4 linked regions of the Marinagarivorans cellulosilyticus genome follow. The main gene of each other region encodes a partner of the protein of the gene in region 4 in a complex. Links are inferred from orthologs where the notes say so. Each region holds a gene or a part of one and is shown on either strand. Other genes may lie near its edges. The genes, in order: dnaN, MARGE09_RS18905, holA and dnaX.

Region 1 (7,111 bases), 1.3 Mb from region 4 along the record:
GGTAAGGAGCGTTCGCAAGAAGAATTCTTCCATACGTTTAATGCGCTATTGGAAGGTGGCCAGCAGATTATTCTCACTTGTGACCGCTACCCCAAAGAAATTAACGGTTTAGAAGAGCGCTTAAAATCGCGTTTTGGCTGGGGCTTAACGGTGGCTATCGAGCCGCCCGAACTCGAAACCCGGGTGGCGATTCTTAAAACCAAAGCAGACCAAGCACAAATGCTGTTGCCTAATGATGCGGCCTTTTTTATTGCGCAGCGCATTCGCTCTAATGTACGTGAGCTAGAAGGCACTCTGAAGCGTGTTATTGCGCACGCCCAGTTCACAGCAAGGCCTATTAGTATTGACCTTGTCAGGGAGGCTCTAAAAGACCTGCTGGCCCTGCAAGATCGTTTGGTGAGTATTGATAATATCCAGCGGGTGGTTGCCGAGTACTACAAGATTAAAGTGTCCGATTTACACTCTAAGCGTCGTAGTCGCTCTGTTGCGCGGCCTCGCCAAGTGGCAATGTACTTAGCTAAAGATCTCACTAACCATAGCTTGCCTGAAATTGGCGAAAGCTTTGGTGGCCGAGACCACACCACAGTGCTACACGCTTGCCGTAAAATTAAAGAGCTGCTGGAAGAAGATGCGGATATAGCAGAAGATGTTAAAAATCTATTGCGCACGCTCACGACCTAAGCCCGAAACTAAAGAATTAAACCTTTAAAGAGATCTCATCATGCAATTTTCTATCGCACGTGATGCCTTGTTAAAACCGTTGCAATTAGTCGCGGGGGTTGTTGAGCGCCGGCAAACAATGCCAGTGCTGGCCAATGTTTTGTTAGTGTTAGAAGACGACCACCTATCCTTAACCGGTACCGATTTAGAAGTAGAAATCGTTGGCCGCGTTAAAGTAGAGCAGGTTGCCGAAACCGGTGAGATCACCGTACCCGCTAAAAAGTTTTTAGATATCTGCAAAAACTTACCCGATGGCTCAACTATCGACTTCACCTTAGAAGATCAAAAGGTCAATGTGTTCTGTGGCAAAAGCCGCTTTAACCTTAGCACCTTGCCAGCCAGTGAATTCCCGGCCGTAGAGCCAGGCGCAGACGACTTAGTTTTTAATACTCAACAAAAAGAGATTAAACGCCTAATCGAGCGCACCGGTTTTGCAATGGCGCAACAAGATGTCCGCTATTACCTTAACGGCATGTTGTGGGAGCTACGCAGCGGTTCTTTGCGCGCTGTAGCAACAGATGGCCACCGTTTAGCCATGTGTACCCGTGCGGTAAACGTAGAGTTTGACGATGTTAAGCAGGCCATATTGCCACGCAAAGGTGTTGTGGAGTTATCCCGTTTATTGAACGAGCCAGAAGGCAGTGTTCAGCTAGTATTAGGGGCTACTCATATTCGTGCACATACCGCCGACTTTACTTTTACATCCAAGTTAGTCGACGGTAAATTCCCAGATTACGAGCGTGTATTACCGCGCAACGGCGATAAAATTGTAATGGGCGAGCGTGAAGCGCTACGCCAAGCATTTACCCGCACAGCTATTTTGGCTAACGAAAAGTACCGCGGTGTACGCTTTGTACTAACGAGCGGCATGCTAACGGTAACTGCAAATAACCCAGAGCAAGAAGAAGCCGAAGAGCAAATATCGGTTGATTACGAAGGCGGTGATCTCGAAGTTGGCTTTAACGTAAGCTACCTTCAAGATGTTTCGAGTGTTATCGACTCCGACAAAATGAAGATGACCCTGTCTGATACCAACAGTAGTGTATTGATAGAAGATCCAGAAAACACAGATTCGGTATACGTTGTTATGCCTATGCGCCTTTAGTTATCCAATTTTTAACGGCTTATTGTCCTATTTACTTTCTTGGCAAAGCTAAGCTGCGGCTTAGTTTTACCAAGAAGGCCTCCTCTTATAGTCATACCTACCAATGCCCATTACTCAACTAAAGATCAACGGCGTTAGAAATCTTACCAATGTCGAGCTTGAGTTATCTGAGGGGTTTAACTTTTTCTATGGTGAAAACGGCTCCGGCAAAACCTCTTTATTAGAGGCTATAAGCTTGCTGGCGCATGGCCGTTCGTTCAGAACAGTTAATTATCGCCAGCTTATCCAGCACGAACAGCCCCACATGTCTGTTTTTGCTGAGGTGGCTCAACAGTCTGGTATAGCGAGTAAGGTTGGAGTGCTCAGGCCGCAAAGAGGACAATCGACGTTTAAAATTGATGGTTCACCAGTATATTCATCTGCTAGCTTAGCTTCATTGCTACCTTTGCAGGTTATTAACTCTAAGTCTTTCGACTTGCTGGATGGCCCGCGAAAGGTTCGCCGGGGAATGTTTGATTGGCTTGTGTTTCACGTGAAACATGAGTTCAGTGTTTTGTGGCGAGATTACACAAAGGCAGTAAAGCAGCGCAATAGCCTGCTACGACGTGATAAAATAAGCGGTTATGAGCTTGCTCCATGGGATATAGAGCTAAATCGTTTAGGTATTAGTATTGATGCATTAAGGCAAGAATGTTTACAGCCGTTCTTGGATAAGGTGGATACTCTGATACCCGACATAAATTTACCCAAAGAGTATCGCGTAGATATTGAGTATCAGCGGGGCTGGACAGAAGGTCAAACGTTAAGTGAGGCCTTAACAGAGAGTTACGCAAAGGATCGAAAGTACGGTTATACCACCTGTGGTGCGCATAAAAGTGAGTTAAAAGTTTTAATTAATAAGCAAGCAGCGGCAGAGGTTCTATCGCGTGGGCAGCAAAAGTCGCTGATTGCGGCTTTCATGTTTGCGGAATTACAAATATTCCAGCAACTAATGAATAAACCCAGTGTTTTACTTATTGATGATTTACCGGCTGAACTGGATCAGCAGCATATACAGTGCCTAGCTAATTGGTTGTTAGACTTAGATACACAGGTCTTTGTTACAGGCATATATGCTGAAGATATGGATAGGCTAAAGAATAAAATGAATAATAAACCTTGCAAGGTGTTTCACGTGAAACATGGCGAGATTAACGAGTGTAACCCCTAACACCTGAGGGAGAACGCCATCATGGCAGAACAACAAGATTACGATTCGTCCAGTATTAAAGTCCTTAAAGGGCTTGATGCAGTACGCAAGCGCCCCGGTATGTATATTGGCGATACAGATGACGGTACAGGCTTACACCATATGGTGTTTGAGGTCGTCGATAACTCAATTGATGAGGCGTTAGCGGGGCATTGTTCAGAAATTCGTGTCGTTATTCACCCTGATGATGCCATTAGTGTTTCTGATAATGGCCGTGGTATTCCTACTGAAATGCACGAAGAGGGTGTATCAGCCGCAGAAGTTATTATGACTGTACTGCATGCTGGTGGTAAGTTTGACGATAACACCTATAAGGTCTCTGGTGGCTTACACGGTGTGGGTGTATCGGTAGTTAATGCCCTGTCAGAAACTTTACGCTTAACGATTCGCCGCCAAGGTCAAGTGTTTGAGCAAACCTATCACCACGGTGTTCCTGCAAAGCCTTTGGAAGTTATTGGCGAAACAGACCAGCAGGGCACCAAGATATACTTCAAACCGTCTGATCAGACGTTCACAAATATCGAATTTCACTACGAAATACTGGCAAAACGCCTGCGTGAACTCTCGTTTCTTAATTCTGGTGTTCGCATCGTATTACACGATGAGCGTACAGGTAAGGAAGAAGCATTTGAGTACGAAGGTGGTTTGGCGGCCTTTGTTGATTACTTAAACCAAAATAAATCGACAATAAACAAGGTTGTTCACTTCACTAAAATGCATGACGACGGTGTAGCCGTAGAGGTTGCGCTACAGTGGAACGATACCTTCACTGAAAACATCTTCTGTTATACCAATAATATTCCGCAGCGCGATGGTGGTACTCACTTAGCGGGCTTTCGCAGTGCGTTAACACGCTGCTTGAATAGCTATATTGAATCTGAAGGTTTTGCTAAAAAAGAAAAAGTTGCCACAACTGGTGACGACGCCCGTGAAGGCCTTACTGCTATCGTTTCGGTAAAAGTCCCAGACCCTAAATTCTCCTCGCAAACTAAAGATAAACTGGTTTCAAGCGAAGTAAAAACCGCTGTAGAGCAGGAAATGGGCGCAGCGTTTAACGAATTTTTATTAGAAAACCCACAAGAAGCCAAGCTTATTGTTGGCAAAATGATGGAAGCTGCCCGCGCTAGGGAAGCCGCCAGAAAGGCCCGTGACCTTACCCGCCGTAAAGGTGTGCTCGATATAGCAGGCTTGCCTGGTAAGCTTGCAGACTGCCAAGAAAAAGATCCAAGCCTTTCAGAAATATACTTAGTGGAAGGGGACTCAGCCGGTGGTAGTGCCAAACAAGGCCGCGACCGCAGAACCCAAGCCATCTTGCCGTTAAAAGGTAAAATTCTTAACGTAGAAAAAGCCCGCTTCGATAAAATGCTATCGTCTGCAGAAGTCGGTACGCTTATTACGGCATTGGGTTGTGGTATCGGAGCGCAAGAATTTAACCCCGATAAACTGCGTTACCACAGCATTATCATCATGACGGATGCTGACGTGGATGGTTCTCACATCCGAACGCTATTATTGACCTTCTTCTTCCGTCAAATGCGCGAGCTAGTAGAGCGCGGCCATGTGTTTATTGCACAGCCACCGCTGTATAAAATCAGTAAGGGTAAACAAGAGCAATACCTAAAAGACGAGGCCGCACTTGAGCAGTTTTTAACGAATGCCGCTATCGAGTCTGTAGAGCTTCATGTTGCTGAAGATACTCCTGCTGTGCCGGGTGAACAACTAGAGACCTTAGTGGTGGAATTCCGTAAGACAATGGCAGTTATCGACCGCTTATCCAGAGTCTATCCACAGGAAATCCTCGAGTTACTCGTACACTCTAAAGCCTTAAACGCCGAGGAATTAAGCGATTCTTCAGCGGTAGAAGCTTGGGTTAGCGTTATTCAAGAAGGCCTTACCCCTATTAATGCTGCTAGTAAAACTCACACTTACAACCTAACAGTACAAGAAGATAAAGAGCGCAATATCTTTATCCCTGTATTGAATACCATGGCGCACGGTTTAGCGGAAGATACGCGTTTTGGTTTAGAGTTTTTTGAATCGCCCGATTACAAAAACATGCTTAAGCTGGGTGAGTTACTAGATGGTTTATTGGAAGACACTGCCTATGTTAGCCGTGGCGAGCGTAAACAGCCTGTAGCTAACTTTAAGCAAGCCCTAGAGTGGATTATGGCGGAGTCTAAGCGTGGTTATAACATTCAGCGTTATAAAGGGCTGGGTGAGATGAACCCCGAGCAATTATGGGAAACCACAATGGACCCAGAATGCCGTCGTATGTTGCAAGTAACGATTGAAGATGCCATCGGTGCAGACCAAATATTCACTTGCCTTATGGGCGACCATGTGGAACCGCGTCGTGAATTTATCGAAACTAACGCATTAAATGTTTCTAATTTGGATGTTTAATCGATTTTAGTTTTTTGAAACCCAAGCCCGTAGCGTTAAAAAACGCTGCGGGTTTTTTTATGCCTAAAACAAAACGGCAAATATTTTCACGTTGTTCCTTAGTAATTATTTCTGAATCCTTTCACGGTTAATGAAAATCCCGAGAGCGAACCGCGAGGTTTTCTAACAGGCCAGTGCAGTCTTCTAAACGCCCTGCGATTACATGGGTTACATCGCCTTGGCGTTCTAACCGCCCAGTAATTATTAAACATTTAGCCCCCAGTAACGCCTGCCGAAAAACACTTTGTGTGTTCTTCCATACCACCACATTGGTATTGCCTGTTTCATCCTCTAGCGTTAAAAATACAGTGCCCTTAGCGGTGCCTGGGCGTTGGCGGCCGGTGACAATACCTGCAACACGCACGAAGCCACCGTGATTAATGCTGCTAAGCTCTGCAAATGATTTACAGCGGCGTATGCTTGGCTGGTTGCGTAATAGCGCCATCGGGTGGCGGCGTAAACTAAAGCCAAGCATTTGGTAGTCAGCTTGAATATGCTGTGCTTCGGCGACTGTGGGTAATATATGGTCTGCATCATTGCTGTGAGAATAAAATAAATCGTCTGCGCTTTGGCTCAATGCCCCGCTTTGCCACAGTGCTTTTTGTCGATTACCGGTAATACTGGCTAAGGCATCCGCTTTAGCTAGGCGTTCTATATCCGCCGATGTTAAGCCGGTTAATTGTTTAAATGCGCTAAGGCTATTAAATAAATGTTCAGGTCGCGCAGCAATTATTTTTTTAGCGCTAACTTCGCTAAAACCTTTTATTTTTAAAAACCCCAGACGTACAGCCCAGCCTTTTTGGTAGGGCACCACTTGATGGGACCAGTCACTAAAATTAGCATCGACCGGTAAAAAGCGAATACGGTGGCGAATACCATCTTGAATTAATTGTGAGGGCGAATAAAAGCCCATTGGCTGGCTATTCAATAATGCGCAATAAAAGGCCTCGGGGTAGTGGCGTTTCACCCAAGCAGAGGCATAACATAAAAGCGCAAAACTGGCAGAGTGTGACTCTGGGAATCCGTAGCCGCCAAAGCCTTTTATTTGATTAAATAAACGCTCGGCATAATCGCGGCTGTAACCGTTGTTTAGCATGCCCTCGATAAAACGCGTTTCAAATTGTAGCAAGCGGCCGTTTTTACCAAAGCTGGCCATGGCCCTGCGCAATTGGTCGGCTTGGCCGCCACTAAAACCCGCTGCCACCATCGCTAAGCGAATGGCTTGCTCCTGAAATATCGGTACACCCAAAGTGGGCTTTAATACCGCTGCAACAGCATCGTTTTCGTAAACAACAGGCTCTAGTTTATTGCGGCGCCGAATATACGGGTGCACCATATCGCCTTGAATAGGGCCGGGCCTGACAATGGCAATTTGAATCACCAGATCATAAAAACATTTGGGCTTAAGCCGTGGCAGCATGGCCATTTGCGCACGGGATTCGACTTGAAAAACGCCAACACTATCGCCAATTGATAACATGTTATATGTGTGTGAGTCGTCTTTTGGAATATGGTGTAATTGCATTGCTGGCGCTATTGGGCCGATGCCATTAATGGGCAGGCGAAGCTTATCGATGTAACTTAATGATAAACGC
Region 2 (7,132 bases), 3.4 Mb from region 4 along the record:
CCTTTGCAGTTAACTGGGCCACGTTAAATTCACAACCACCATTTAACTTAAAATGCACTTTATTTTTAACCGTAAGCTCGGCAAAGTTAATTGTGCTGCCACCATTCACTTTTAATTCGAAGTTATCTGCCGTTACTGCTGAGAGGACATCCACCGACATTCCACCCGACACTTCTAACCATTGCAGTTGCGTTAATGTCACGTCGTAGGCGATATTCGAGTTTTCAGAAAACCACCCCCAGCGATTATTTTTGCGAATGCGCAAAGTATTACCTTTTGCATCCACCTTGATTTTATCGAGCTGCGATTTTGCCGCTGTCATTTTCAGTTGCGGCGCTTCACCTATGCGCAACACTAAGGAGCCATCCCCTTCAATTTGCAACTGAGTAACATCACTGATGGCAACCGTACGCTCTATAACATCTTCTGCTAATGCCGTTTGCGTACAAATCACCATTACCCACGCTAACAACACTCCGATAACTACTGGCATAAATTTCATAGTCTTCCCCTTTGAGGTGTAAATAATTGTTTAAATAGCTACCGCTTCTGGCGTTGCCGTCAACCGGTGTTATATGCAACTATATCACCATAACTCAGATGCGCAACCAGCCGCCCCAAAAAACATGGCGCCCTTTTCAACACTAAGATTAAAAGTCTTTTATAACAGTAAGTTGCGAGCAATTATTGGCAGGAAAAATTGTGTATCAGCTGCACTAGCGTGCATATTGGGTGTTATAGCTTAGGTGTACAGGCAGGTTTATAGCCTCTGCGTGCACCCTACACAATCTTTCGCGGCGCACCTACGCTAGAACGGCTGATACTGAATCGCCGTAATCCACCACTCAGCTAGACCCGTGGGTGTACGCACGCTTATCTCGTCATCTACCGCTTTGCCGATAAGCGCTTTGGCCATTGGTGAGTCAACAGAGATACAAATAGAGTGCGCATCAATTTCGTCACTGCCGACGATACGGTAATGTGCGACTTCGCCCCGTTCGTTTTCCAGCGCAACATAGGCACCAAAATATACCTTACCTTCTTGCCGGGGGGAGTAATCCACTACGGTAATTACATCTAAGCGTTTCGCTAAATAGCGCACTCGCCGATCAATTTCGCGCAAGCGCCTTTTGCCATAAATGTAATCCGCATTTTCACTGCGGTCTCCTAATGCAGCCGCATCGTGCACTTGTTGAGTAACCGCGGGGCGCTCCACCTTCCATAGCTGCTTAAGCTCGGCATTTAACGCTTCATAACCGGCACGGGTAATATAAGCAGAGCGGCTCATTGCGCGCGATTAAATAAACGTAAAAAATTCGCGGTTGTCACTTCCGCGAGGGCGTCGTAACTAACCCCCTTTAAATCGGCAACATATTCAGCCACTTCACGCACATACGCAGGCATATTGGGCTTTCCGCGATAAGGGATAGGCGCTAAATAGGGCGAGTCTGTCTCGACTAACAAATAATTTAACGGTGTTTTGCGTACAACATCGCGTAGGCTTTCGGCATTTTTAAAGGTAACAATACCCGATATTGAGATATAAAAATTAAGATCCATCGCTCGCTTGGCCATGTCCCAATCTTCAGTAAAACAATGCATAACACCCGATGCCTCACGGCAGCCATGCTCTTCAATTAGCGCAAGCGTATCTTCTTTAGCGTTGCGGGTATGCACAATAACAGGTAATTTTTGCGCTTTGCCCGCGATTAAATGATTGGCAAAACTCTGCTTTTGCTGAGCCACAAAATCAGTACTGTGGAAATAATCTAAGCCCGACTCCCCCAGCGCCACTACCTTAGGTGCTGAAGACCACTCGGTTAAAGTGGCGTCGCTAACCACTTGCTCACCCACATCACACGGGTGAATACCTACCGAGGCAAAAACATTATCGCGTTTAGCGGCAATATCCAGCACGGCCTTGCGGTTTTCGTCGCTAATACACACACACAAAAAACGACTCACCCCCCGAGCTTGCGCTTGGTCCAATGCCACCTCAACACTTTTGTCGCTTTTAGAAAGATCTAGCCGGTCTAAATGGCAGTGTGAATCGGTAAGCATGGAGCACCTCAAGTTGGTAATGGAATCTAAAAACATAAAAAAGGCCGCAAGCGGCCTTTCGAAACGTAGCAACTGCAGCAACAAGACCACAGCCACTAAAGGAATATATTCTAAACGAGATTATGTATTGTTACATCGTATGCGTGGGGCGATCAGATTCTAAAGTGCCCGCTAGGTAAGTTTCTATTTTGCGGTTTGCGGTATCATCGTCGCCATCGAACTGAACACCAATGCCGGCAGCACGGTTACCTTGCGCGCCTTTAGGGGTGATCCAAATAACCTTACCAGCAACCGGAATTTTCTCGGGCTCGTCCATTAGGTTAAGCAACATGAAAACCTCGTCGCCTAAGCTGTAGGATTTGTTAGTCGGTATGAACAAACCGCCGTGCTTAATAAACGGCATGTAAGCCGCGTAAAGCACTGCCTTATCGCGAATGGTTAACGACAGTATGCCGTTACGAGCGCCGCCAATACCCTGCATAATTTTGCCTCTTTTTTATTATTTCGCTTCACATCTGTATTCGGTAGCATTGCTGCGTAGTGAAGTTTGGCTTAGTTAATTCCAGCGAGTAAAGCCTTCGCCAAACGAAGCCTTTACCTATTTTGCTGCGAACAATAATCGCTTAAGGCGCCAGTGTCTAGGCTTGGCGCGCCAAGCGCTGCTGCTCGGCTTTAAAACCTAGCAAAATTAACATTAGCTCTTCACACGCTAAAACTTTGTTAGGGTTACTGCCTGCGTTTAACTGCCCCATTCGCCCTTGCACCGTGTCCAGTAATGAGTATAGATGCACTGGCAGCAACTGGGCCAAGATTCCCACAACCTCTAAATCATCGTGCACATTAGCGCAACTTACCCTAATAGCACGCTGCAGCCACTGTAACACCACCCCAAACACAACAGGCAGATCAAACGCGGCCAGCTTTTTACTCGCATCGATAGGCGATAAGCTGCCATTCAGCCCTTTGGCTAACGCTTGGGCAATATCGTTGTGAATATCCAGCTGATTGCCATCAAGCCATTCCAACGCTTTCACTGGGGCCCCGCCAGCCGCTTTTAAAATAACCTCTGGCTGGTTTACTTGGTTGCGCGAAAGCCAACTTAAGGCATCGCTCCAACTTGGTGTAGCTAACGCCACTTGCGATGTACGCGAGCGAATGGTGGGTAATATGCGCGCGGCCTGATAACCAACCAATAAAAATACCGTATCGCCAGAAGGCTCCTCGAGGTTTTTTAAAATCGCGTTAGCCGCCTCAACATTCATGACTTCGGCCGGTGCAACCAAAATAACTTTTCGGCCACCTTGCTGCGCAGTATTCGCAACAACTCGTGAAAGCTCACGCACTTGGGCTATTTTAATAACATGGCTGCCCTCTTCGGGTTCTAAAAAGGCAAAGTCTGGGTGCGAACCTGCGGCCACTAGTTCACAGCCACGGCAGCGCCCGCACGATTGCGCCTCTGCTGGCGCGCGGCACAATAAAAACTGGGCCATAGCCATCGCCAAAGCTCGCGTTCCCATACCATCAATACTTTTTAGCAATACCGCATGCGGTAAGCGTTGGCTATTCACCTGCGCAACAAATTGCTGCCAATAATCATAAAACCAAGGGTATGGCGGCTGGGCAAAAACCACAGCAGATGGGGAACTCATAAAAACTCAACCTTAACAGCGCCTAAAATGCCGCAACAGTGCCGCAATCAATAATAAGGGGCAGCATACCAGCGCCGCTGCTTTCTTGCGATAATGCCAAGCGCAAGGTTTATTACACGGCCTACGCTAGAATGCTCCTCTATATTCAAAAGACCATCAACCCTATGCCTGCATTAGATATTATTTTTGAAGACGAACACCTGCTAATACTCAACAAACCAGAAGGCCTATTAAGCGTACCCGGAAGAACAGAGCCCAACTGTCTTCACGCACAAGCGCTAAGCTACAATGCCAATGCGCGCGTTGTACACAGGCTGGATATGGCGACATCTGGCATTATGATTTTTGCGAAAAGCCATGCTAGCCAAAAGGCTATGGGGCACTTATTTGAACAGCGCAAAGTCCATAAAACTTACCACGCCATTATTCACGGCAAGCCCATAAAGGATGAAGGCCAAGTGGAGCTTCCACTTATTTGCGACTGGCCAAACCGGCCAAAACAAAAAGTGTGCTTTGACGAGGGCAAACCAGCAACAACCCTGTACGCCGTTAAAACTTACTTTGAGCAAGTCAACGCATCACTTGTCGAGCTATCGCCAATTACTGGCCGCTCTCATCAACTGCGCGTCCACTGTTTAGAGCTTGGCCACCCAATACTCGGGGACAACCTCTACAATATAGAAGGCTCGCACCTGCGCGCACCCCGACTATTGCTGCACGCAACCAAAATTGTCTTTGACCACCCAATAACGGCAGAGCCCATGCACGTCAGCCATGCATCCGACTTCGAGAGCTTTATACAAAAACTGACTTAACGCAAAAAATACAGTAACTATTCAGCCACCTACGAAATTGAGCACTAGATTGATCATTCTCTAGGCCACTCAAGCCATCCATGGCCGCTATGCACTCGCTCTGGAAAGCGTGCTCCTGCGCTTTCTCCCCCTTACAATCCCTGTAAGGCCCGGCGCGCGAATGCTTAGAAAACAATCAATCAGCCCTCCGAGTGAGCAATGTTTTTTTATGGCTGAATAATTACAAAATACAAAGTAGCAGCAAAAGAAGTGAGACTAACTGCCCGTATATTTTAAAAGACCTTGCTCTTGAAAATCGCGCAGTGATATTCCAAAGGAACCGTCGGGGTGAACACGGCGAATTAAGTAATCTTTACTCAATTCTTCGGTTTCAATTAGGGAGAGGTTATGCATTTCAGGTTTTTCCAAATGCTTATGGCTAGCATTTAAAATAACCGATACGCAGGGCAAATGACGATATTTTTGGCTTGCTTCTATGACTATGCCAATTTGGCCAGAGACAAGCTCCACAATACTACCCGGCGGGTATAGGCCCACGGTTTCAAGAAAAGCTAAGGCTAATTTCTCGTCAAATTGCTTGCCGCGCTCTTGGTAAATAACTTTTAGGGCATCGGTTGAGGTTCTGGCTCGCTGATAACAACGATCGGCTGTCATCGCATCGTAGGCATCGACAATTGCGATTATTTTCGAGAAAAGCGAAATACCCTCGCCCGGAAGCTTTCGCGGGTACCCGGTGCCATCAACGCGCTCGTGGTGGCTATAGGCAACATCAATAGCGCCCGTATAGATATTACCAGCACTCAACAATAAATTGCGACCATGGATGGTATGCGCCATCATCATGCGCATTTCTTTAGGGGTGAGGCGCTCAGGCTTGTTAAGCACCTGGGGCGGCACACGCATTTTGCCGACATCGTGCAATAAACCACACAAACCTATTTGCTGCAGCTCTTCTTCGGTGAGCCCTAGATGACGACCAAATGCCACAGCGAGAATGCACACATTTAAACAATGCTCTGCCGTATATTCGCTCTCATTGCGCAGGCGCGTCATCCACATTAATGCGTCAGGGTGGCGAATAACCGATTGCACGCATTCATTCACCGTTGCCTTAGCGGCGTCGGTATTAATTGCGCCGCCAAGCTGAATATCGTCGAGTAAAGATTTAGTCAGCGTACGAGCTTGACCAAAGAAGCCAGTACTGCGGCGATGCTCTTGGTACACATCGGCTTGATGGGGATATTTAGCATTACCATTAGCAAAGGCCGTTGGCGCATTAGAGCTGCTATCACTGGCTTTTGCTTTGCGAGTAACATCCACCCATACGTTTTCACAGTACTGGCACACAGTATTCACATCATCGACAGACTCGATGTAAAAGCCCTGCATCAAAAACGGCGTATCAAGCCATTCACGATCAAGCCTAGAAATGTACATGCCAACGCGTAGCTCAGAAACATGTACTTTAACTGTGGTATCAGACATTCAGCACCTTGGGCGAACGTATTGATGCATATATTAGCAATGCATTTCTTTCAACAACTTCCATGTATAACTCCACTTTAGTGGATCTGGAGACCAAAGCAAGCACTCAACGATGCTAACACCAGCAAAAAGTGAGACCTCCTCACCACTCCTAACTCACACTTTGAACAAAACTCAGCCGGCTACAGTAATAGATTGTGCTAGTGAATGACAAACATAATCGAGGTTATCGCGACTCAAACCGGCAATACTAGCCCTAGAACTACTCAAAAGATAAATACTTTTCTGCTCTGCCAACCATGTCACCTGTGGTTGCGATATTCCCAAATAGGAAAACATGCCTTTTTGGTTTGCCACAAATTGAAACTCTGGATAACCTAAAGCCGCCATCGTATCGGCAAATTGACAGCGCAGTTGCTGGATGCGCAACCGCATGGAATCAAGCTCCGCACGCCACTCGTTGGCTAATGCACCATTTGCTAACAAGTGCGCAACAATTGCTGCGCCATGATCCGGAGGCATCGAGTAAATACCTCGCACAATACTCAGCATATGCGTTGTTGCCGCTACCGATGCACCGCCACTTGGACACATGGCCACAACCATGCCAACGCGCTCGCGGTATAAACCAAAATTTTTGGAGCACGATACAGCCAAGAGCAGCTCTGGCAATACACTAGCCATATAGCGCAAACCTGCAGCATCCTCTTCAATGCCATCACCAAAGCCTTGATAAGCCATGTCGACAAAAGGGATAAAGCCCTTCTCCAGCGCCTTATCGGCTAGCCACTGCCATTGTGCGAGTGTTAAATCCACTCCGGTTGGGTTATGGCAACTACCGTGCAGCAACACAACATCACCAGCCTTTACCTGATCCATCGCCGCCTGCATCGCTGGCCAATCGAGCTGCGTTTGGCACTGGCTTAAATAGGGGTATTCCCTCAGCTGTAAGCCAGCATTCCCCAATAAAGGAATATGATTCCCCCATGTTGGGCTACTCACCCAGATGGCCGCAGTAGGCGATGCCGTTTTAATAAGCTCTGCCGCAACTTTTAAAGCGCCACATCCGCCAGGCGTTTGCACTGCGGCTAAACGATCATCCACCGAAGATAAGCACTCACC
Region 3 (7,314 bases), 520 kb from region 4 along the record:
CAATCGGTCAGCGAAGCCGACATGGCCACCATGGAGAAAAAAGGCTTTGATACCGGCATTACCGCTGCCCACCCCATTACCGGCGAGCCCGTTAGCGTTTGGGTAGCCAACTACGTATTGATGGATTACGGCTCCGGTGCCGTTATGGCTGTGCCCGCACACGACGAGCGCGATTACGAATTTGCCAAAAAGTACAACCTTGCCATTAACCAAGTGATCGCCCCTAGCGACAGTACCGAAATCAACTTGGCCGAAGCCGCATTTACCGACAAAGGCGTACTGGTTAACTCGGGCGAATTCGATGGCCTCGATTTTAACGGCGCCTTTACCGCCATCGTGCAAACCTTAGAGGCCGCCAACAAAGGCCGCGCCACCACCAATTACCGCTTGCGCGATTGGGGCGTTTCGCGCCAGCGCTACTGGGGCACCCCCATCCCCATCTTTAATTTAGCCGCCGGTGGCGAAATTCCCGTACCGGCGCACAAGCTGCCTATATTGCTACCCGAAGAAGTCGAAATGGACGGCGTGCAATCGCCCATTAAAGCCGACCCCGAATGGCGCAAAGGCAATATCGACGGCCAAGCAGGCGAGCACGAAACCGATACCTTCGATACCTTTATGGAATCTAGCTGGTACTACGCGCGCTACACCAGCCCCAATGCCGATAGCATGCTAGACCCCGACAAAGCCAATTACTGGCTACCGGTGGACCAATATGTCGGCGGTATCGAACACGCCATTTTGCACTTGTTGTATGCCCGTTTTTTCCACAAACTCATGCGCGATGAAGGCCTAGTAAACTGCGACGAGCCTTTCGACCGCCTGCTGTGCCAAGGCATGGTAAACGCCGAATCCTTCTTTATTAAAGAAGGCGGTCGCACCGAGTGGATAGCCCCCGCCGATGTCCGCGTTGAGCGCGACGAAAAAGGCAAAATGATCAACGCCTTCCATGCCGAAACCGAGCAACCGCTAGAATTTGGCGGCGTGATCAAAATGAGCAAATCGAAAAACAACGGGGTAGACCCAGAGTACGTGGTGCGCGAATACGGCGCCGATACCATTCGCCTATTCAGCATGTTTGCCGCACCACCAGAGCAAAGCCTAGAGTGGACAGATTCCGGCGTAGAAGGCGCCAGCCGCTTTATTAAAAAACTATGGCGCGCCGTACACCTACATTTGGAAGCTGGTGAACCCGGCCCGCTTACGGTAGATGCGCTAACGACCACGCATACCGATTTGCGCCGCAAAACGCACGAAACCATCAACAAAGTCAGCGATGATTTTGGCCGCCGCCAAACGTTTAATACCGCCATTGCCGCCGTTATGGAATTGCTAAACGACGTCAGCCGCAACGCCGACCGCGCCACACCACTGGGCTTAGCGGTAGAGCGCGAGGCGCTAGAATCCGCCGTGGTTATGCTTGCGCCGATTATCCCCCATGCCTGCCATGCACTCTGGCAAGGCTTAGGGCACGGCAGCAATTTGCTGGATGCACCTTGGCCCAAAGTGGACGAAGCCGCCCTAGTGCGTGCAAGCGTAACGATTGTGGTACAGGTTAATGGCAAAGTGCGCAGCAAGCTCGAACTACCGGCCGATGTCAGCAAAGGCGACGCCGAAAAAGCCGCTATGGCCGACGAAAACGTTATGCGTTTTATCGACGATAAAACCGTGCGCAAAGTGATCGTAGTGCCTGGCAAGCTGGTTAATATCGTCGCCAACTAAAGCGCCGCCCGCCTTGCACCTAGGTGCAAGGCGCATTCACTACAATCAGTATTGCCTGCCACCCGCTACTCGAGACCCGCTAACCATGCCCTCAGCCACGCCGCGTTTAACATCACTTCGGTTTGCCTTAATCGGCTTATTGGCCCTCACCATTACCGCTTGTGGCTGGCAACTTCGCGGCTTTAATAAAGGGCAATTGCCGCCAGAGCTCGCCTTAAAAACCGCCGACCCTTACGCCGCAATTGCTCGCCAACTGCAGCAAACCTTGGTACGCCGCGGCGTAAAAATTACCCCCAGCGCACCACTCACGCTCTGGTTAGATACCGAAGAGCTCGAAAAGCGCACCGTAGCCGTTACCAGTATTGGCGCGGCAGCCCAGTACGAGTTGCGCCTAGAAATTGCCTACAGCTACACCCCCAAAGGCGCGCAGCCTGCATTGCCCACCACCCTAACCACCCAGCGGGTATACGACTTTATTCCCGGCACCAACTTAGCCAAAGCCGAAGAGCAGCAAACCCTCGTCAAAGAAATGCGGCAAGAACTCATCAACCGCATTTTGCTGCAAAGCATGAGCCATACAAACACCCTAACAGTGCCAGCACAAAGCACCCAAAGCACCAGCGCCCACACGAGCAGCAGCCATGGCACGCATTAATGCAGAACAACTGCAAAACCACTGCAGCAGCCCGTTACTGCCGGTTTACTTTATCACCGGCGACGAACCGCTATTAGTGCAAGAATCCTGCGACATGCTGCGCCAAGCCGCCCGCACACAAGGCTTTAGCGAGCGCGAGCTGTACCACACCGACGCCAACCTCGACTGGCAACAACTGCTGCAAAGCGCCAACAGCATGAGCCTGTTCGCCGAGCGCAAAATTATCGAGGTGCGCAGCCACACCGCCAAACCCAACGATGCCGCCAAACAAGCACTGCTGGAATACTGTAAAAACCCAAGCCCAGACACCCTGCTAATACTGGTCTTCCCCAAAATTGACCGCGCCACGCAAAACGCCAAATGGTTTAAAGCCGTCGATAGCGTGGGCGGCACACTGCAAATATGGCCTATTAGCCCCAAGTTTTTCCCGCGCTGGGTCGATTTGCGCTTAAAGTCTGAAGGCTTGCGTGCCAGCAGCGATGCCGTAGGCATACTCGCCAGCAAAGTCGAAGGCAACCTACTGGCTTGCGTACAAGAAATTCAAAAACTTAAGCTCGTTAGCGACGATGGCGTGATTGACGGCCGCACTATGGCCAATGCCGTCGTCGACAGCGCCCGTTACGATATCTTCACCCTAGTAGACCGCGCCACCGGTGGCGATGCACGCGCCGCCACACGTACACTGCAAGGCCTGCGCGAAGAAGGCACCGAAGCCACCATTATTTTATGGGCGCTATCGCGCGAAATTCGCGCCCTCAATGCACTACTGTTTACCAAGCAAAGCGGTGGCAGCATTGAAAGCGTGGCTAAACAACACGGTATTTTCGACAAACGCATACCCTTAGTACGCCAAGCCTTGGGCCGCTTAAAAGCGGGCCAACTGCGCCTGCTATTACGCCAGTGCGCGCTGGCCGACCGCGCCATTAAGGGCGCCAGTAAACAAGATGCTTGGGGCTTAATTAACGACATTACATTAATGCTTTCTGGCGTGCGTGCTTTGTCCACAAAAGCGCTTCAGCAACAGCTTAATCAGTAAAGGTTTATTTCGGCATAAAAAGCTGGCGCCATAAAATATAATTGTCTTTGCGAACATATGCGCCACACCACTTTGCGCCGCGTCAATAACGGCGGCCCTTGGCGCCAGTTGTCCACAGAAATACCCACAATTTACACACAATTTTCCCCCTGCTTCCTCCAGTTGCAACTTTGCCCAAACCGCATTATCTTGTAGCCCGATACAGCACGACCCCCAACATATGGTGTTTTGCTCAGTTTTGGCGCGCTATTTTGTACACATCTCGTACATTTTTTAGTGCGCCGGTAAAGCACTGTCGTTCGGCACTACAAAATGACATTTTTTTAGGTCACGTTAGACCGACGCACACTCGAATAATTAGCCGCCACAATACAAGCACAAGTACAGCGCACCTTAGGAGATACCCATGCAAACAGATGCAGATTCAACACCGGCCGCCCCCCAAAAAGGCGCTCCAACAACGCCAGCTACAGCACCCTCTAATATGGCTGCCAATGCACCTGGGCAATTGCGTGTTATTAAGCGCAACGGCACTGTCGTACCTTACAACGACGACCAAATCAGCATCGCGATGACTAAAGCCTTTTTGGCCGTTGAAGGCGGTGTTGCCGCTGCTTCTAGCCGTATTCACGAAACGGTAGAAAAGCTCACCAATCAAATTAGCTCTACCTTCCGCCGTCGTATGCCATCGGGTGGCACTATCCACATCGAAGAAATTCAAGACCAAGTAGAACTAATCCTAATGCGCGCCGGCGAGCACAAAGTGGCCCGCGATTACGTTATTTACCGTACCGAGCGCGCCAAACTGCGCGAAGCGCAAAAGAATTTAAGCCGCACCGAATTCAAATACCCCGATGTTAACGTTAAGCAAGCCGATGGCTCTTTATTACCATTGGATGTGATTCGCTTAAACACCTTGGTCACCGAAGCCTGCGCCGGCCTTAGCCACACTGAGCCTAGCGCCATTCTTACCGAAGCCATGCGCAACCTTTACGACGGCGTAACCGAAGACGACGTAAACACCGCATTGGTAATTTCTTCACGCACACTGGTAGAGCGCGAGCCAGAATACACTTACGCTACCTCGCGCTTATTGCTCGACAAATTACGCTGCGAAGCCCTGCGCTTTTTAGGCGTGGCCGATAAAGCCACCCAAAGCGAAATGGGTAAGTTTTACTGCGAAGCCCTACCGGCTTACATCGAAAAAGGCGTAGAGCTAGAGCTATTATCACCCGCGCTTAAAGAATTTGACCTCGACTTACTGGGCAAAGCCATTATTGCCGAGCGCGATTTGCAATTTACCTACTTAGGTTTGCAAACCCTGTACGACCGCTACTTTATTCACAGCGACGGCGTGCGCATTGAATTGCCGCAAATTTTCTTTATGCGTGTAGCCATGGGCCTTGCCGAGCGCGAAGAAGAAAAGAACGAGCGCGCCATCGAGTTTTACCGCTTGCTTAGCTCGTTCGACTACATGTGCTCTACACCTACCTTGTTTAACGCTGGCACCTTGCGCCCGCAGTTATCCTCTTGTTACCTCACCACCGTGCCCGACGACCTACACGGCATTTACGGCGCTATTCAAGATAATGCCATGCTCAGTAAGTTTGCCGGCGGCTTAGGTAACGACTGGACGCCAGTACGCTCGCTAGGCGCTTACATCAAAGGCACCAACGGTAAATCACAAGGTGTTGTGCCTTTCCTTAAAGTGGCTAACGATACCGCTGTTGCGGTTAACCAAGGCGGCAAGCGCAAAGGCGCTGTGTGTGCTTACTTAGAAACTTGGCACTTGGATATTGAAGAATTCCTAGAGCTGCGTAAAAACACCGGCGACGACCGCCGCCGTACCCACGATATGAACACCGCTAACTGGGTACCCGATTTGTTCATGAAGCGCATGTTCGAAGATAAAGAATGGACGCTGTTCTCGCCACACGACGCACCCGACCTACACGATTTATTCGGCAAAGCCTTCGAAGAGCGCTACGAAGAGTACGAGCAAATGGCGGCCGAAGGTAAAATCCGTTTGTTCAAAACCGTGCGTGCACTCGACTTGTGGCGCAAAATGTTGGGCATGCTGTTTGAAACAGGCCACCCGTGGATCACCTTTAAAGACGCCTGTAACTTGCGTAGCCCGCAGCAACACGCCGGCGTTATTCACTCGTCTAACTTGTGTACCGAAATTACCCTTAATACCAAAGCCGACGAAGAAATTGCCGTGTGTAACTTGGGCTCGGTTAACTTGGCGCAGCACGTGGAAGATGGCAAGCTAAACAAAGCTAAAGTGGCCGCTACCATTAAAACCGCTGTGCGCATGCTCGATAACGTTATCGACATTAACTACTACAGTGTACCGGCTGCCCGCACCAGTAACATGCGCCACCGCCCTGTAGGCATGGGCATTATGGGCTTCCAAGATGCCCTGTATAAGCAGCACATTGCCTACAGCAGTAAAGAGGCCGTGCAGTTCGCCGACGAGTCTATGGAGCTTATCAGCTACCACGCCATCGAGGCTTCTAGCGAGCTAGCCGCCGAGCGCGGCAGCTATGGCACCTACGATGGTTCTTTGTGGAGCAAGGGCATTCTGCCTATCGATTCCATCAAAATCCTTGAGGAAAACCGTGGCGAGCAGTTCATCGAAATGAACCACGACACCACGCTCGATTGGGACACTCTGCGCGAAAAAGTAAAAACCCAAGGCATGCGTAACTCTAACGTAATGGCTATTGCTCCTACGGCAACCATTGCGAACATTACCGGTGTTAGCCAGTCTATCGAGCCTACGTACCAAAACTTGTATGTTAAATCGAACCTTTCTGGCGAGTTCACCGTGGTTAACCCTTACCTTGTGCGCGACTTAAAAGAGCGCGGCTTGTGGGATAACGTGATGATTAACGATCTTAAGTACTACGAAGGTTCGTTACAAAAAATCGACCGTGTACCGGAAGATTTAAAAGTAATGTACGCCACAGCCTTTGAGGTAGAGCCACGCTGGTTGGTAGATGCCGCAAGCCGTCGCCAAAAGTGGATCGATCAAGCGCAAAGCTTAAACTTGTACATCGCTGGCGCCAGCGGTAAAAAACTAGACGTTACCTACCGCATGGCATGGTACAGCGGCCTTAAAACCACTTACTATTTGCGCGCCTTGGCCGCTTCTAGCACCGAGAAGTCCACGGTAGAGCGCGGCAGCCACAACAAGGTGGCCTCCGGTGATGAGACCAACGTAATGGCCAGCGGCCCCGCCGCAGTGCCACAGGCATGTTCGCTGGATGATCCTGATTGTGAGGCTTGTCAGTAGGATCTGACGAAGGGGCTCGATATCGAAAGGTATCGGGCCTTTTTTTCAGCTGGATATTTAACTTGGGATGTTTTTTTGTGGAGTGGATCATGGGCTGGTTGAGATTAGATCGCCCTTCGCACGGCCGCCCCACCCTAACTTTCTGGGCACGCTTTGAATACATCCCTGTACGCTCTGCGTCGGCGTCCTGCCTCCGACGGCCCTGAAAATTAGGGTGGGGCTTATTAAATTAAACTTAGAGTTTCGAAAACATAACCAATACCAAAAACCCGCCAAGATTGAGGATAAAAATAATGATCTCAAAAGAATACCTAGACGAAGAGCGGGTCAAACTCTGGAAAGAAGTCGAAATTATAAAAAGCGACTTGAAAACTTTAAGTGATGAAATTTCAAAACGCCCCCCTGAACTAGAAGCTGAAGCAAGACAGGCAGCAAAAAAAACATCTGAATACAGGAACAGAGCGCTTGACGCTAAAGAAGCAGCTGAGTTAGCACTAGGTCAAATTAAAAAAATAAGCCTAGCAACAAAAGAAGCACACGAAGATTCACTTAGAAAAAAAGAAGACGTAACGGCCGCGGCCTCAGCATCAAAAGAAGTATTAG
Region 4 (7,330 bases):
ACGGTTTTCATAATCGCCACACTCACAAGACGTCGTATTTAACAAATCGCACGCCAAACTTGTGTAGTGATATTCACCGGTTTCTTCGTCTTCGAGCTTGTGTAAGCAACACAAACCGCAACCATCACATAGCTGTTCCCATTGGTCGCTGTTTAAGGCATCTAAGCCTTGGCGCCACCAAAATTTGGATTCAGTGTTAGGCTGGGTCACTTCGCAAGCTTACTATTGTGCTGGTTAACCGCCTGCATATAATCATCCTCATTCACAGGTGGTAACTGTAAAAAGTAGCCTTTTTCATTCAACGCCGCCAGCACTTTAGTAATGTCTTCTTTTACCAACTGCTTCTGCGGTGTTAGCACCATCGAAAAAGCCAGTTGCGGTTGGCCAAACATATCAAGCAGCGCTTCTGGCACATCGGCTAAACCTTTCAATTTAGGCACATATAAATACAGGCCGTCTTTCTTCGCACTACGGTAAATATCACAAATTATTTTTTGCGTCATAGAGATATACTTTCAAAGAATTGTTTTCGCCACCCTTGCAGGCAAGTGAGCAAGGCATCCACATCTCGGCTATCAGCCGGAGTAGTTCTTGCCACCATTTGATAATCCGCTTTACGGGCAAGAATTTCAGGTGCGATACCATATTGCTCGGCAATAGAATTTACAGTTTCCTTTAACCCTTTTACGCGCTCGCGCTGAGCCTTAGTCAGTGGTTTTTGCGAAGCTTTTAATTCAACAGCCGATGAATTTTCGGCAGGGTCAAGTAAGCTCAAAATGGCTTTGCCAAACTTTCGAATGGCACTATCGTGAAAACCCAAAGCTTTTAACTGAGCAAGCGCATTCGGTTTTCGTTGAATAACTTCAAAGAGCTGAGCATCCTTTAAAATGCGGGTACGCGGTATATTGCGCTCTCGCGCGGTAATTTCGCGCCAATCGAATAGCTGCTTTGCCACGATAAGGTCTTGTGCGTTCAAGCGCCATGTATTATTGGATTTATAGAACCCACTAGACGGGTCTGCATTCGCAATATAATTATCAATAATCGCTTGGCTTTCTTCATACACCCATGCTTGCCGCTCTTTAGCCGCCAAGCGCTGCTCAAGCAGCACGGTGAGTTCAAATAAATAATCTACATCCAGTGCCGCGTATAAATTTTGCGCATCACTTAATGGCCTAGCTAGCCAATTGGATCGCGTTTCGCCTTTTGGCAGTTCTACCTGTAAACACTCATTGACTAAATTTGCATAACCTACGCTAGCACCAATACCTAGCAAAGCCGCTGCAGCTTGGGTATCAAACAATTTATTGGGTAATACACCAAGTAGCGTATTAAAAACATCGAGGTCTTCTGAGCAGGCGTGAAAAGCTTTAATAACGTCATCAGAAGCTAAAACACTAGCCAAAGGTTGCCAATCGGTAATATCCAAAGGGTCGATCAGATAGTTGGCATTGCCATCATTAACCTGAATTAACGCCGCGATTGGGTAATAGGTATCAACCCGCATAAACTCGGTATCAACGGCCAACAAACGGCATTGCAACCAAGTGCTGCAATAATTGGCTAAGGTTTCATCATCATTAATAAAAATAATGCTCTGGCGCAATAATGAGCCAGGACTTACAGGTACATCATCCATTAAATTTCTCTTCGGCTAGCTAAGGCGTGCGCCAAAGTTCCGCCATCAATAAACTCGAGTTCACCACCCAAAGGAACCCCGTGGGCAATACGTGATACTTTCAGTTTGTGTTGTTTCGCCATTTCAGCAATGTAATGTGCTGTGGCCTCGCCTTCCATTGTTGGGTTGGTCGCTATAATCACTTCGTCAATTTCGCCAACGGCAAAGCGATGCGCTAATTGCTCTAAACCCAACTCTTTGGGGCCAATACCATCTAGCGGTGAAAGCTTACCCATAAGGACAAAATACTTACCCGAGAAAGTGCCCGATTGCTCTAAAGCAAAAACATCGGCAGGCATCTCAACTATGCATAGCAAGCTGGCATCGCGACGCGTACTTTTACAAAGGCTGCACACGGTCTCTTCGGTCAATGTGCGACAGCTTTCGCAACGCCCAACCTTTTCGCAAGCCTGCGTTAAAGCACCAGCCAAGCGCAAAGCACCCGATTGATTTCGCTCTAGCAACTGCAAAGCCATGCGCTGAGCAGACTTCGGCCCTACACCAGGCAACACCCGTAAAGATTCAATCAGCTGACTAATTAAAGGGCTATACACCAAAAAACTCCGAGTAACAAAACATGTCGCACATTAAAAAGGCATTTTGAAACCCGGGGGCATTTGCATACCGCCCGCTAAGTTCCCCATCCGGCTTTTGTTTTCGGCTTCGACTTTTCGTACACAATCGTTCACCGCAGCCGCTAACAGGTCTTCTAGCATTTCTTTATCCTCAGTCATTAACGACTGATCAATACTCACACTTTTCACATCATGGCGCCCATTCATAGTGACAGTAACCAAGCCAGCGCCGGCGCTACCGTTAATCTCAAGCCTGCTGAGTTCTTCCTGCATTTTTTCCATGTTTTCTTGCATTTGCGACTGCATTCCCTGCAGTTGTTTCATCATGTCACCAAGACCATTCATAGTGGCTACACCTTTAATTGAAGGGGTTCATTAAAAACACTAGCGAGCTAGTGCACCTTAACTGACTCTACATCCAGCACGGCACTAAAATGGGCCTGTAAATCTTGCACAAAGGGCTCGCGCTGCATTTTATTAATTGCTTCGGCCAGCGCTTGCTGGCGTCTATTTTCAGCATCAATAGCCGGCGTGATCATATCTGACGTGATTGCAGCCAGCTCGATATGGACCTTAACCGGAGTCTGAAAATAATCGTTGAGCAAATCATTAAAGCGCTGCTTATGCGAATCATCAAACAATGCGCCTTTGTTTTGATCTAAACAAAAGAAAAAGTGCCCGTCTTCGCAATTCACTAAAGCACAGTTAGCCACAGTGCTTTGCAAAACCCCTTTCACTCCCAAACTATGGTACACCGAAAGCCAGTGCTCGGGCTTAACGCTTAGAGGGTCTCGAGGTGCCTCGGCAGGAGCCTGAACCGGCACAACTTGTGACTCAGCGGGTTTAGGCGGCGGCGAAGCAATTTGCGAGGCTGGTTTTAATCCCGATAATTCAGGCGCATTCAATAGCGCCTCAAGGGACTTTTTTGCGGTATCGGCGACCTCTGGACTTTCTGTTACCGCGTTGGCTTTTAACGTGTTGGGTTGTGCCGTTGGAGCGGGCGCCTGTTGGTTCTCCCACGGGGGAGTGGCCTCAACCGGCGGTGCTGTGACAGGTTGCCGCTCGACGACTTGCTGACGAGGCTCTGGAGCCGCTGAAGGTAAAACCGCTGGCGGTATATCTTGAGCAGGGGTCGCTTCTGGCGGTGCGGGTTCATGGGGTACCGCTGCAGCCGGCGCCTCTGTCTGAGCGGCAGTGCGCGCAAGCGTTTGCGTAGGCACATCGGCCACGCCTTGTGGCTTAAACGCTAACATGCGCAGCAGTGTCATCTCTAAACCCGAACGCGGATCTGGCGATAAATGTAAATCTCTGCGCCCGATTAAAGCTGTCTGGTAAAAAAGCTGTACATCTTCGGGCGGTAACAATTGGCACAATTCTAAAATGGTTTGGCGATCGCCGTAGCTATTGTCCAGCGCTTCCGGCATGGCCTGCGCAATTGCAAGGCGGTGCAAAAAAGTAATTAACTCACCCAGTGCGCCATAGTAATCTGGGGCGTGCTCAGAAAACTCAGCGACAGCGGTTAATACCTCTGGTCCGCTACCATGAATGAGCGCACGTACAAGTTTTTCGATTAACTTATGGTCGATGGTGCCAAGCATGGCAATGACATCAGCATCGGACACCTTGCCACCACCAAACGCAATAGCTTGGTCGGTTAGGCTAAGCGCATCCCGCATACTGCCGTCCGCCGAACGCGCCAGCTGCCACAAGGCAGCATCTTCACAAGGAATAACCTCTTCGCCTAAAACGAATTGCAAGTGATCCACTATGCGCTCGGGCGACATGTTTTTTAAATTAAACTGTAAACAACGCGACAATATCGTTACCGGCAATTTTTGCGGGTCTGTTGTTGCCAGCAAGAATTTAACGTGCTCGGGCGGCTCTTCTAAAGTTTTAAGCAGTGCATTAAAGCTGTGCGTAGACAGCATGTGCACCTCATCGATCAGGTAGATCTTATAGCGACCACGCGTTGGCGCGTACTGAACGTTGTCGAGTAGCTCGCGGGTGTCTTCAACCCGTGTACGCGAGGCTGCATCGACTTCAATAAGGTCGACAAAGCGCCCCTCGGCGATCTCCATACAAGACGGGCACTGGCCACAAGGCTCGGAGCTTACGCCTGTTTCACAGTTAAGGCACTTTGCCAGAATCCGTGCAATAGTCGTTTTACCGACACCGCGCGTCCCGGTAAACAAATAAGCGTGATGCAAACGATTATGATCAAGCGCATTAATGAGCGCCTTTAAGACGTGCTCTTGCCCAACCATTTCACGAAAAATACGCGGCCGCCACTTCCGGGCCAATACCTGATAGCTCACTCGCTCACCCTAATGCGTACACAATAGCTACGCACGGTTAAAAATTAGAAGTCAAAACAACGGGGCATTATAGCGGAGTTACGAAAGGGGTTATAGCAAAGCGTGAATATCAGGCAATGAAGCTCATTGCCTGAGTCGATACTAGCTTTTTAAAGGCCATTGCGCAGAAGCTGCCAGTGTTGGTTTTATTACTGGCATATTTGGGTCGGTAATAACAGGCTCGGTCTTAGCCGCGTCATCAGCCATGTCATCATTTAGCTCTTCCGCATCTTTGCGCGGTCGCCCCCGCTTAAGCGGTCTTACACGCTGGTTCGCAACTTGCTCGATTTTATCTTTAAACGCATCACCACCTAACACATGCCCAAGCTTAATCGTTTCGGCAATATATTGAGATAAACGTTGATCAAAATCATAACGAAATAAGCGTCGATACTCTTGGCAACGCTCAACTCGCGTTTCACCTAAGGCATCATAAAGGCGGTGATCGATTATAAGCGGGCTATGCTCTAGGCCCGCATGATGGCGAAAACTCGACCACGGATAGTCATTCAGGGAGTCGCATAACCCTTTGTACATGGGCTTGAGCTCGACGTAACGATAACAGCTCAGCAAATAGGAAGCACTGTCAATCAAGCTAGACTTATAGCGCCCATCCCAAAGCGTACCCGAGCGCTTATAACGGTGGTTTACATATTGAACATAGCGGCGCCCCAAGGACTGCATTAATGACGAAACGCCATTAGCCATCTTGGGTGTTGCGACAATTTGTATCATATTGGGTAGCAAAACATAAGCGTGAACATTCACGTTATATTGCTCGGCGGCAGACTTTAAGCTCTGTAAATAAAACTCATAATCTTCATCATCGAAAAAACACGATAAACCGTTGTGCCCTACCTGGACAATATGCTGAGGGATATCCGCTATCTGTAAGCGGGGTAACCTAGGCATAACGCATGACTCTCCTTTGGCTAAAACAGTGATGTGTATTGATAATCACGGTGAGATACGATTAATGATAACCGTCAGCTATTAGGCACGTTCTAAATACAACGCCAAAGCCGACATCCAAACACTAATGCGTATTTACGGGGCCGAACTTTAACCTAAAAACACAATGGTCGCATCCCCTTCGATCACTCATTTATCTGTTAGGATACTTACGTCTTTATATTCACACGAATACTATGAAGCTTCTAACCTCTGCGCGCTATTGGTTCTGCATGACATTTCACTTTTGCGTTATAACAGGGTGTAGCACGCTAAAGTGTGATCATTGCGCTATCGAGCAATTCGCTGTCGACAATTTTCCGCCGCTTTTTACGTACAGCCAATACACTAACCAAGCCCCTGGCTGGCGATATATTTACCTAGAAGGCGATGGCCGCCCCTGGAAGCGCGGATACATTCAAAGCAGCAACCCCACTAGCCGACAAAAACTTACGCTTAAACTTATGATGGCAACACCGCAAGATAGCGTATACCTAGAGCGCCCATGCTACGGGTTTACATCAGTACCACCAGCCCCCTGTGAACCCTACTGGTGGACCAGCGCCCGCTACAACCAACAAGTGGCCGAAGTATTAAATGACGCGCTAAACCAAATTCAGCAACAGTATGGGCACAAGCCCTTAGTATTGATTGGCCACAGCGGGGGCGGCACTTTAGCCATGCTTATTGCACAAAAACGCAAGGACATAGCGGGTATTGTCACCCTAGCCGGCAACATAGACCCTGACGCTTGGACCAAGCATCACAACTTCCTTCCACTGAAGGAGTCATCAAACCCCAGTAGACAATTACCGCTATCTAGCACGGTATTTCGGTGGCACTATGCTGGCGAAAATGATCGCAATATTCCGCCAACACTCATAAAACAAGCCCTCAGCAACGACCCTCTTGCGGAGCTGAATCTAATCGACAGCGACCATAACTGTTGTTGGCTCAAACACTGGCCCACCATAGCCGAACGGTTACGCGCTCTAGAACAACGAAGCATTACAGCACAGTAACCACATTCCCAGCTGACCAATTACCCCCCAATCAATACAGTAGGGCAGCCGACCACAATTTTGCCGCCATGCGCGGTGCTATCGCCCATACGCGCAGCGGGCTTTTTACAGATCATCACTGTGGTGCTACCCATCACCACCACATCGGGTGGCCCAACGCAAACGCAAGTACTGCCAAGTGTGGCAGAGGGCAATTTACCAATTAATACCGTCGGGCCGCCCGGCGAGACGATGGGGCCGCCCACATGCGGGACTGGCCCCGAACTGAGCGGGCATACGTGCATGTCGGTAATGCGTGATGCGGGCTTTCCCATGGGTGTTCCTCAGCGTAGGTTCGTTGTGTTAATTAACAAGCGGTTGTACTTGACCACTGCCACCGCGCGCTAAGTCGAAGCCTTGCGCAAAATACGTCGGGTAGCGATTTTTAGCTTGCTCGGCATCGCCTTCGACAGCCGCTAAATTGACCGCGCCGCCAACAGCATGGGCATAAAGGTATTCTGGCGGTGCCACTTCAGGATCATCTTGCGGCGCTAAGCTGCCTGTCGACCAAGCGGCCGCCATAGCAGCCCAACTTGCCGGTGTTTTGTGTTTGAGTTTTTCGGCTAACTCGCGGCACAGCAAGCGCAGCTCTTCTGTCGGCGTGCGCACCCAGGCTTCGGTGGCCGCAATAGCTTGCGCTTCTAGCGAGTTTTCTTCGATGGGGTTTTGCCGTACCGCTAAGCACGACCACCAAACGGCCTCGCGCTTGGG

What was found.
Region 1: the proteins of dnaX (region 4) and dnaN are in contact, whole or in part, in a cryo-EM structure (PDB 8GIZ), measured with the Escherichia coli proteins. The link is inferred for Marinagarivorans cellulosilyticus from one-to-one orthologs.
Region 2: the proteins of dnaX (region 4) and MARGE09_RS18905 are in contact, whole or in part, in a cryo-EM structure (PDB 8GIZ), measured with the Escherichia coli proteins. The link is inferred for Marinagarivorans cellulosilyticus from one-to-one orthologs.
Region 3: the proteins of dnaX (region 4) and holA are in contact, whole or in part, in a cryo-EM structure (PDB 8GIZ), measured with the Escherichia coli proteins. The link is inferred for Marinagarivorans cellulosilyticus from one-to-one orthologs.

Annotation. Positions count from the first base shown.
Region 1 is NZ_AP023086.1:1,094-8,204, forward strand. What follows is about bases 1-2,773. They hold dnaN (DNA polymerase III subunit beta), read left to right. Parts: upstream 1-721; coding sequence 722-1,825; downstream 1,826-2,773. Other genes in these bases: recF (DNA replication/repair protein RecF), read left to right, coding at 1,929-2,773. In the rest of the region: more of recF, read left to right, coding at 2,774-3,035; gyrB (DNA topoisomerase (ATP-hydrolyzing) subunit B), read left to right, coding at 3,057-5,477; MARGE09_RS00025 (error-prone DNA polymerase), read right to left, coding at 5,605-7,111. UniProt on the Escherichia coli protein: Confers DNA tethering and processivity to DNA polymerases and other proteins. Acts as a clamp, forming a ring around DNA (a reaction catalyzed by the clamp-loading complex) which diffuses in an ATP-independent manner freely and bidirectionally along dsDNA.
Region 2 is NZ_AP023086.1:4,622,614-4,629,745, forward strand. Bases 1,706-4,499 are described here. They hold MARGE09_RS18905 (DNA polymerase III subunit delta'), read right to left. Parts: upstream 3,711-4,499; coding sequence 2,700-3,710; downstream 1,706-2,699. Other genes in these bases: MARGE09_RS18895 (TatD family hydrolase), read right to left, coding at 1,706-2,061; MARGE09_RS18900 (PilZ domain-containing protein), read right to left, coding at 2,192-2,542; MARGE09_RS18910 (RluA family pseudouridine synthase), read left to right, coding at 3,842-4,499. In the rest of the region: MARGE09_RS18885 (head GIN domain-containing protein), read right to left, coding at 1-502; transcription elongation factor GreB, read right to left, coding at 809-1,288; more of MARGE09_RS18895, read right to left, coding at 1,285-1,705; more of MARGE09_RS18910, read left to right, coding at 4,500-4,525; MARGE09_RS18915 (cyclic di-GMP phosphodiesterase), read right to left, coding at 4,781-6,010; MARGE09_RS18920 (amino acid aminotransferase), read right to left, coding at 6,185-7,132. UniProt on the Escherichia coli protein: Part of the beta sliding clamp loading complex, which hydrolyzes ATP to load the beta clamp onto primed DNA to form the DNA replication pre-initiation complex.
Region 3 is NZ_AP023086.1:1,780,518-1,787,831, reverse strand. The notes cover bases 1,413-4,388. They hold holA (DNA polymerase III subunit delta), read left to right. Parts: upstream 1,413-2,363; coding sequence 2,364-3,413; downstream 3,414-4,388. Other genes in these bases: MARGE09_RS07090 (ribonucleoside-diphosphate reductase subunit alpha), read left to right, coding at 3,820-4,388; MARGE09_RS07100 (LPS-assembly lipoprotein LptE), read left to right, coding at 1,808-2,377; leuS (leucine--tRNA ligase), read left to right, coding at 1,413-1,722. Also shown: more of leuS, read left to right, coding at 1-1,412; more of MARGE09_RS07090, read left to right, coding at 4,389-6,711; MARGE09_RS07085 (hypothetical protein), read left to right, coding at 7,005-7,314. UniProt on the Escherichia coli protein: Part of the beta sliding clamp loading complex, which hydrolyzes ATP to load the beta clamp onto primed DNA to form the DNA replication pre-initiation complex.
Region 4 is NZ_AP023086.1:1,256,845-1,264,174, reverse strand. What follows is about bases 2,108-5,099. They hold dnaX (DNA polymerase III subunit gamma/tau), read right to left. Parts: upstream 4,569-5,099; coding sequence 2,646-4,568; downstream 2,108-2,645. Other genes in these bases: MARGE09_RS05035 (transposase), read right to left, coding at 4,710-5,099; MARGE09_RS05045 (YbaB/EbfC family nucleoid-associated protein), read right to left, coding at 2,266-2,598; recR (recombination mediator RecR), read right to left, coding at 2,108-2,232. Outside these bases: MARGE09_RS05065 (YcgN family cysteine cluster protein), read right to left, coding at 1-210; MARGE09_RS05060 (YcgL domain-containing protein), read right to left, coding at 207-503; rnd (ribonuclease D), read right to left, coding at 500-1,639; more of recR, read right to left, coding at 1,639-2,107; more of MARGE09_RS05035, read right to left, coding at 5,100-5,519; MARGE09_RS05030 (alpha/beta hydrolase), read left to right, coding at 5,756-6,580; MARGE09_RS05025 (PAAR domain-containing protein), read right to left, coding at 6,601-6,894; MARGE09_RS05020 (DUF6931 family protein), read right to left, coding at 6,923-7,330. UniProt on the Escherichia coli protein: Part of the beta sliding clamp loading complex, which hydrolyzes ATP to load the beta clamp onto primed DNA to form the DNA replication pre-initiation complex.